Regions from separate parts of the Trichococcus sp. TS_SC_9 genome, predicted to be linked through region 1. Evidence: predicted binding sites of a transcription regulator. Region 1 holds the regulator's gene; each other region holds the start of a gene.
The links. Region 1 encodes Rex, which represses fermentation and respiration genes when NADH is low (regulators of the CRP and FNR family bind a similar motif). Its sites were predicted from a motif close to TTGTGAANTANTTCACAA; they were not measured.
Positions count from the first base shown of each region.

Region 2: AC0J5I_RS07455 (DUF3427 domain-containing protein) is a predicted target of Rex. The motif match lies at 2,002-2,019, and genes of this name have one in related genera.
Region 3: trhO (oxygen-dependent tRNA uridine(34) hydroxylase TrhO) is a predicted target of Rex. The motif match lies at 1,436-1,453, and genes of this name have one in related genera.

Region 1 covers NZ_CM149591.1:492,931-496,072, forward strand. Annotated here, with positions in the region: gene AC0J5I_RS02205 (CPBP family intramembrane glutamic endopeptidase) at 108-785, shown strand; gene AC0J5I_RS02210 (DUF4305 domain-containing protein) at 827-1,033, shown strand; gene AC0J5I_RS02215 (redox-sensing transcriptional repressor Rex) at 1,133-1,765, opposite strand; gene AC0J5I_RS02220 (ABC-F family ATP-binding cassette domain-containing protein) at 2,114-3,142, shown strand, end outside.
Region 2 covers NZ_CM149591.1:1,533,656-1,536,797, reverse strand. Annotated here, with positions in the region: gene AC0J5I_RS07455 (DUF3427 domain-containing protein) at 1-1,988, opposite strand, end outside; gene AC0J5I_RS07450 (aldo/keto reductase) at 2,187-3,005, shown strand.
Region 3 covers NZ_CM149591.1:2,325,670-2,328,811, reverse strand. Annotated here, with positions in the region: gene AC0J5I_RS11295 (M3 family oligoendopeptidase) at 1-364, shown strand, start outside; gene AC0J5I_RS11290 (diacylglycerol/lipid kinase family protein) at 421-1,317, opposite strand; gene trhO (oxygen-dependent tRNA uridine(34) hydroxylase TrhO) at 1,491-2,471, shown strand; gene AC0J5I_RS11280 (transglycosylase domain-containing protein) at 2,616-3,142, shown strand, end outside.

The DNA.
Region 1 (3,142 bases):
TTTGCAAGAGGGAAGCCGATTTTTTCCAATTCTATTTTTGAGCGCTACTGTGCTATACTATTTATCAAGCGCAAAAACGTCAGTTCTCTCAGAAAGGTACTATTAATATGAATAAAAAAATACGTTCAAGGTTAACGTTAGCCATACAGATCATCCTCATCTATCTCGCTTCTCAGTTTCTGCCGGTCTTGATTCTTTTGTTCATTCCGGAGGCAGATCGCATTGCGGCCGCCATGAATCTCTCGCTATTCTTTGCTTTCCTAGGGACTGTCCTTATGGTAGCATGGAATAGCAGAAAAAAATGGACACCACAAAACAGTCTTACGGATCAACCGGCTGCCCCAATCGGAAAAACGCTCACGAACGGACTCTTCGGTTTCATGGGAGCTGTCCTGATTCAGATCGTCGCGATGAATGTGGAGTATCTTTTGTTCAAGATGCCAGTCGTTTCCGAAAATACGGAAGTGTTGCTGGACTTGACAAACCGCTACCCGTTCTTTATTTTCAACATCATCATCTTTGCACCTGTGATGGAGGAATTTGTATTCCGTAAAGCGATTGTCACCCATCTGGTTGACGGGATCGGGATAGTCGGCGCGGCCACTATCAGCGCTTTGCTTTTTGCGATTGCACATAATGATGGGCACTATTTAGTTTACGGCTCTCTGGGTCTTTGGTTTTCTTTCCTTTATTACCGGACAAGAAACATAGCGACTCCGATGATTGCCCATGCGTTGATGAATGCCGTGTCCGCCTTGCCGATTCTGTCCCAACTCATTTCGTAAGACTCGTGGAGCACGCTATTTAGGAAGAAGAAAGGAATAACATGACTTTAAAAAATCTATTAATTCAAATAATCATTCGATTCGTTTTCGCCGTCCTCTTCATCTGGCTGGCAGTCGATGCTGTGAATACTGCAGGCTGGGGATTCATGGCCATCGTCAGCGTGCTGTTCGCAACAAGTGATGTTGTGAAAGGCGTACGCATGTTCAATGCCTACTTGAAAATCAAAGACAGCATGGATAAAAATTAGGAAAAGCTGAACGGGTTCGTTCAGCTCTAAAAAAAAAAGAAGGATGAGGCAGCCTCATCCTTCTTTTTGCGTTCTCTTCTACTCGGCTATCGACTTTGCTCAGCCGATGTCATTGTCCAAGAAATAGATCAATGTTTGCAATTCATTCGTCAAGTCCACATTCTGAACGCGGACATTGTCCGGAACGGAAAGACGGATTGGGGTAAAGTTCATGATGCCGCGAACGCCCGCTTCAGTCAATCGGTTAGTGGCATCCTGCGCCACTTCCTGGGGAACGGTCAAAATGGCTACATCAATCTGCTGGATGCGCAATTGCTCAACCATATCCGTCATCGGATAAACCGGCACACCGCTAAGGATTTTGCCGACGATGCCTTCATTGACATCAAATGCGGCACTGATGCGGACGTTATTGCTTACATGGAAGTTGTAGTTCAACAAGGCATGTCCCAAATTACCCACACCTATCAGAGCCACGTTCGTCAAACGGTCCTGATTCAATGTTTTGCTGAAGAAATCCAACAAATACTCGACATCATAGCCGTATCCTCTTTTGCCTAGTGCGCCAAAATATGAAAAATCCCTACGGATAGTAGCACTGTCCACTTTTACTGCTTCACTCAATTCAGTGGATGAAACACGTTTTTTACCAGCGTTATGCAAAAAGCGCAAGTAGCGGTGGTAAATCGGCAACCTCCTTGCCGTAGCTTTTGGAATATCATTCGTCGACATTATTTTCTCCTCTTCTTTCCTCGTTCATTTAGTACCTCATATTGTTTGTCCGAATGCACAAACTTTAAAAAGTATGTTCACATACTTAGGCTTTCATTTCATATTGACTATTATAGCATCTGATTGTGAAAAATCTACTAATTTGTTCGAAACCGGACTTGATTGTGAAGCCTTTTTTGAACAATATGTGAAATACAATACTAATTGTAAACGGGGTCATTAATAAATTTCACATGCACAAATACGTGAATATAGCAATAACTCTGCTTGTCCCTATCGAATCAGTGCTTGCTGTGATAAAATGGAAAGGATAAATGTGAGTATTTATTTAGAAAGAGGACACTACATATGATTTTACTACAAGGACAAAATTTGGCGCGCCTTTTTGGGGCGAGCGTCTTATTCGATAATATTCAAATTACCGTCCAGGACCATTCGCGCATTGCGCTCGTCGGCCGAAACGGAGCAGGAAAATCAACCCTGCTGAAGATTTTGGCAGGCATCGAAGCAACGGATGCCGGTTCTGTTTCCAAGAGCAAGGAAGTTACAATCGGCTATTTGGATCAGCATAGCGCGGTCGATTCCTCCAATACGATTTGGCAAGAAATGTTGACCATTTTTGCCCCCCTTATCCGATTAAGCAAAGAGGCTGAGCAAGCCGCTTTCGCGTTGGGGGATCCGGACCTGCTCGAAGACGAGGAGGCGTATCAAAAAGCTTTGGAACGCTATGACCATCTTCAGCATACCCTGCATGAAAAGAATGCATACGGCTACGAATCTGAAATCCGTTCGGTGTTGCACGGATTCCAGTTCTACGAAGAAGATTATGATCGCCCAATCTCCCAATTGTCAGGCGGCCAGAAAACAAGGCTCGCTTTGGCCAAAATCCTGCTTGAGAAGAACGATCTGCTCATTTTGGATGAGCCCACCAACCATCTGGACATCGACACGCTGGCTTGGCTGGAAAATTATCTGATGGGTTACAATGGCTCGCTTTTGATTGTTTCCCATGACCGCTATTTCCTGGACAAAGTCGCCACTGAAGTCTACGAAATCAGCCGCCACAAGATCCAGCACTACAAAGGGAACTATTCTTACTATCTGACCGAAAAAGCCGCCCGCCTGGAACAGGAATTGAAGGCTTACGAGAAGCAACAAGATGAAATCTCCAAATTGGAGGATTACGTCGCCCGTAACCTGGCGCGCGCCTCCACGACCAAGATGGCGCAAAGCCGCCGCAAACGTCTGGAAAAAATGGACCGGATGGACAAACCGAAAGGCGATGAACGTTCCGCCCGCTTCTCCTTCGAGATCGCAAAAGAGAGCGGAAACGTCGTCTTGACCCTTGAAGACGGCGCAGTCGGCTATGCCGATACG
Region 2 (3,142 bases), 1.0 Mb from region 1:
ACTAGTTCATTATTCGGCTCGACTTTATCCAAAAATTCGATGTAGTTCTTCGCTTTAAATTTACCCGATCTGGAGAAGAATTTAACCGGGTCTGGTGCGGCATCGACTTTTAAATAATCCTGCAATAGCCAAGGAATTCTTCCGTTATTCAAGTTTTTGAATTCATTGTACGTATTCTTTAAATAGGCCAGAGTAGAAAAGTTCTCAAAATCAATTTGCTCCAGAATCTGTTGTTTGCTGATTTCGTCCAACTGGATATGGGTCGCTCCCGGCAAATCCGAGAAATTGCGTTTCACTGACGTCTTGACGCTGTCCTTGTCGTAAAAGCGGCGCCCGTTCAGAGCGATCGCGATCAGGAAGCTTTTGCTGTAATTGCCGATGAAATCCAAGACCGTCAGGAATTCCTTGTTGTCTTTTTTGCGCAAGCCACGTCCCAATTGTTGTGTGAACACAATGGAAGATTGGGTCGGCCGCAGCATCATGACCAGATTGACGCCGGGAATATCGATTCCTTCATTGAAAATGTCCACGGTGAAGATCACTTCCAGATCAGAATCTTCCGCTTCCAGTAACTTCGTGTAGGCTTCTCTTCTGGATACTTTATCGCCACCGGATAAGGCGATGCTTGGGATACCCCGTTTATTGAATTCCTCCGCCATAAATTCTGCATGCGCAATCGTCATACAGAAGCCTAACGCTTTTCGTTTCAAGCCATCATGCCCATAGTAGTTCATTTTTTCGATGATAAAATCTACCCTTCGATGAACACTGAGGCGCTTTGCAATTTGATCAGGCGTCAGATTTTCCGAATCCTTTAAATCGACACCCGATTCATCGGTGATGCCAAAATAGTGGAACGGCACCAACAAATCGTATTCCAAAGCCTCGCGCAACCGGATTTCAACCGGTACATTGTTATCGAACAGGTCAAAGATGTTACCGCCATCCGTCCGCTCCGGAGTCGCAGTCATCCCTAACAGGAATTTGGGATTAAAATGCTCGAGAACCTCCATATATCTCGGACTGGTCGCATGATGCGCCTCATCCACGATGATATAGTCGAAGTGCCCCGGATCATATTCTGCATAAATATTCTTCATGCTTTGGATCGTCGCAAACAAATAATCAGACTGATGCTCTTTGGATGTTCCGGATAAAATCCCGGTCGATTTATCCTTCAGATTGATGATTTTTTTGAAGGAAGACATCGCACTATGCAGGATGTCTTCTCGATGCACCAGAAATAAAAGCCGCTCTGGTTTTGCCTGTTTCACATCAAAAGCAGCTAGGAACGTTTTACCGGTTCCAGTGGCAGCCACCACTAACGCCTTCTCCTGGTGCTTTTCCCGCAGCCGCATCAGCTTTTCTATCGCTAATTCCTGCATCATATTTGGTTTGATCGACGGTCCGCGCGTGAATTGGAAAACCATAGGATAAGACTCTTGGACAACAAGATCTTTTTTGCGATCCATCAAGAAACTTGCGTAATCATTGATGAAGGCATCATCCAATATTTCGCTGCTTTCCCAAATCAGGTTGTAGGCTTCCATAATTTCCGAAATGAATTGCTCGTCCTCATCGCCGTCCTTGGTGATGATCTGAAGATTCCATTCGATGTTGCTTTTCAAGGCGCTTTGGGTAATGTTGGAAGAGCCGACGATGATTTTGTAGTAATTAGTATATTCAAAAATGTAGGCTTTTGGGTGAAATCCGGTTTGTTTAGTGGCGACAAAGATGCGGGTATCGATATGCTGGAATGCTTTTAATCGGGTCAACGCATACGGTTCCGTAAAGTTCAGGTAAGTCCCGGTCAATATTTTTCCGGACGCACCATTCTCTGCCGCTTTTCGGATCGGATCCAGCAACAATTGCAGTCCGGAAAAGTTGATGAAGGCCACGTTCAGGTAAAAGCGTTGGCACGTTTCCAACGATTGGACTAATTCATCCAACAAGGTCCCTTTTTTGCTGTTGGTAATCAACGAATACATGGCTCCACCTCACTTGTGTCTTTACTCACCAGTTTATCATACCGATAATATTTTACTAGATCATGTCGCAATAATTATTCTATTTACGCATATCTGATTTATATCGTTTTTTGGATTGCGAGGTGTATTCTTTTACATCTGCCCTCAACTACTCTAAACTGAATAATAGTAAACGTTATCATATCAGGAGGTTATTTAATGACAAATAAAGACGTATTCACTTTTTACAACGGTGTGACGATTCCCTCTATCGGTTTCGGGACATGGCAAATCCCCAACGAAGAAGCCCATGCGGCGGTGACGATGGCTTTGAAGAACGGCTATACGCACATCGATACGGCACATGCCTATCACAACGAAGAAAATGTGGGAAAAGCGATCCGCGATTTCGGTATTGCGCGCGAAGAAGTGTTCGTGACCAGCAAATTGCCTGCGCAAATCAAGGATTTCGACGGCGCGCTGCAACACTTCGAAGAAACTATGACCAATCTTGGTCTGGATTACTTGGACCTTTACTTAATCCATGCACCATGGCCATGGGACGAGATCGGCAAAGACTGCACCGAAGGCAACATCCAAGTCTGGAAAGCCATGGAACAGCTCTATGACGAAGGCCGGATCCGCGCAATCGGGGTTTCGAACTTCTCCATCAAAGACTTGCAAGCGATCCTGGACAACTGCGACATCATCCCGATGGCGAACCAGATTCCTTTCTACATCGGCCGCGACCAAAAAGACCTGCTGACTTTCTGCAAAACGCACAAAATCGTGGTTGAAGCTTATTCACCTTTAGCTACCGGTGCGATTCTGGATAGCGCGGAAATCAAGCAAATGGCTGAAAAATACGATGTAACGCCGGCGCAGTTATCCATCCGTTACTGTTTGGAAAAGGATACTTTGCCTTTGCCGAAGTCTACGCATGAGGCCCGCATCATCGAAAATGCACAGCTTGATTTCACCATTTCACCGGAAGATGTGGCGATTTTGGATGCAATGAAGGATGTCCGCGCAAACTAAATACTCAACAAAAAAATCCTTAAAGTGGGCGTTCATACCCATTTTAAGGTTTTTTCTATTTTTACAGGTGATAATTTTTACGAAAAATAGCAATCAATGCGAGTGCGCAGCTCCGGTGAGGCGTACGCTCACCGAAG
Region 3 (3,142 bases), 1.3 Mb from region 1:
TTTGTCCGGTCTGATGGAGGCTGCCCAGAAGGAGGCTTACCAAGAAACTTTGAGTGACTATCACCCCCTATTCTGGGCGAGCAAACTACACTTCTTCATTGATGATGTGCCATTCTACAATTTTCCTTACACGTTTGGCTTCCTGTTCAGTCTGGGGATTTACGCACAATCGCTGAAGCAGACTGGAAATTTTGAAGAAACCTATATTTCGCTGCTGCGGGATACCGGATCTATGACGACGGAAGACCTGGTGATGAAGCATCTGGGTGCCGATATCACGCAACCGGAGTTCTGGAACCAAGGTTTGGAGATCATGGCGGGAGACGTGGAAGAATTCATGCGTTTGACTGAAAACTATATCTGAAGGCAAAATAAATCCCTACGACCCGAATAACATCGGTCGTGGGGATTTATTTTTATTCAAATGGCTGCCGGCCCGTAAACTTTGATGAAGGAAGGCAGTATCTCGATTTCTAGCGGAAATGAAGGGCCTTTGTCACCGTCGACATTGGTGATCAAACTATCGCCATCTTCAAGAGCGATAGTGGCCTGTTTGAAGGATTTGTAGATGACAGAATCCGAATTTTTGATTTCGCCTCTGATGAGCTTCGGCAATAATTTCACCGAATCCAGCAGGTTAAACTCCTTGAAAACGACCATTCTGATTTTGCCGTCATCGACTTTTGCTTGTGGCATGAAACTTTCGAAGCTGGCGATAGAATTCGTCAGAGAAATCAGAATGAGTGGCGATTCCTGTGTAAAAGTCTCTCCATCCACTGTAATGCGGAAACGATGCATGGTCTGTTTCGCTAATGCTTTTCCTCCTTCTATGAAATAAGCCAGCGGACCATACTTTGTTTTTTCTTCTGCGCTGACCCCTTCGACAGCCTCGGGGATCGCGCCAGCAGCGACATTAGAAACAAAATAGCGATCATTGATCTTGCCGATGTCCAGATCTACCAAGGCTGCATTGTCCAACATTGCGATAGCCTGTTCCGGTTCCAAAGGGATACCAATCGCTCTTGCAAGGTCATTGACGGTGCCTAATGGAACAAACCCGAAAGACACGGTTTTTCCGGCAGCCGCCAACCCATTGATGGTTTCATTGACTGTTCCATCGCCACCCATGCAGAAAACTGCGTCATGGCCGTGGGTTGCCGCTTCATACGCAAACGCTTCGGCATCTCCCTGTTTTTCGGTGTCTTTGACGGTGACCTCTTCAAACATTTCGCTCAACTGCGTCCGCATCAAGTCCAAGTAGCCAGTAGCTTGTTCGCCGCCGGACGACGGATTTACGATCAGTGTACAAATGCCCATCTTATTTTCCCTCGCTTTCTTTAAACGTCCACCGTAAGTTTAGCATGCAACGCCTCCCCAATAAAGCGTGACGCTCTTTTTTCGTCACTGAGCATATTCTTGGCTTTCCGCTTACAAAATGTGTATAATTTCATAACGTTCGAAGTAAACCACATTGAATTAGGGGGAGCAGTATGACAAAAGATTATCGTGTCCTACTCTATTATAAATATACACCGATAGAGGATGCAGAAACATTCGCGCAAGAACATCTAGAATTCTGCAAAGAGATCGGCTTAAAAGGAAGAATTTTGGTCGCACCAGAAGGCATCAACGGGACCGTTTCCGGGACCATTGATCAGACGCAAGCGTACATCGCGCACATGAATGCAGATTTCCGATTCAACGACATCACATACAAAATTGACGAGACGGACGGCCATGCTTTCAAAAAGATGTTTGTCCGCCCTCGTCAGGAAATCGTATCGTTGCACCTTGGCGGAGACGACCTTGATCCAAATGAAATGACTGGCGCATATTTATCTCCGGAAGCGTTTCGCGATGCAATCCTTGACGAAAACACAGTCGTGATCGATGCCCGCAACGACTACGAGTTTGATCTCGGCCACTTCCGCGGGGCTGTCCGTCCGGATATCGCAAACTTCCGTGAATTGCCGCAATGGATTCGCGACAACAAAGAAAAATTTATGGAAAAACGCGTCGTAACCTATTGCACCGGCGGCATCCGCTGCGAAAAATTCTCAGGATGGCTCGTCAAAGAAGGTTTTAAAGATGTCGGCCAACTGCACGGCGGCATCGCTACCTACGGAAAAGACGAAACGGTCAAAGGGGAGCTATGGGATGGAAAAATGTATGTATTTGATGAGCGTATCGGTGTCGATATCAATCGCGTCGAACATGTCGTAGTCGGAAAAGACTGGTTCGACGGTACGCCATGCGAACGCTACGCGAATTGCGCCAATCCAAGTTGCAACCGCAGAATGCTGTGTTCCGAGGAGAATGAACACAAGTATTTGCGCAGCTGCTCGCATGAATGCCGCGTTCACCAGCCGAATTATTATGTGCAGCGCAATCAATTGACGGAGTCTGACGTGGCAGAGCGTTTGGCCGCCATCGGAGAGACATTAGAGAGTTCAACCGCAACAACAGCATAACAGCAATGGAATCAGCCAGGAGACTATTCCTTGCTGATTTTTTGGTTTCCTCGGACTTAGTGATTGTTCACGCTATGTAATAGTCAGGGCAAAGCTTTTTTGTTATACTAATAAGTGACCACCTGAAAAGGAAAGAGGGAATATATGAACAATCCAGATGGAAATAAAGCGGAAAAATGGCTGAAAAAGACCGGGGAATTTTTTAAACGTCTTGGGCAATCGATAAATGGCAGCCTCCAGCGGATTTTCACAAAAGAAAATGCTGCAAAAACAAAGGAAAAAGCCTTGCTTTGGGAGCAAAAGACCCACAAACGTATGGATCAAAGCAAAGTAACTTTTCGGAGAATGAAACGCAAACTGGACACGGAAACAAACATGAAGCCTCTTCTTTCAAAAGGAGCTTTCGGTTTCAATGTTTTTTTTGGTGTTATCCGGAACATTTTAACCGGAATCATACTATTGGGCCTCCTGTTGGGCATATTTGGCGGTGGCGTCGGATTGGGGTACTTTGCCAATTTGATTTCAAAAGAGACTGCCCCAACATACGAAAGCATGGCGGAAGACATCGGTAATGTTGAACTTGTTTCGACTATGTACTACGCAAACACCGAAGCCATTTCAGAAATACGCACCGACTTGGTCAGGACCACTATTGGATCGGAAAGCATCTC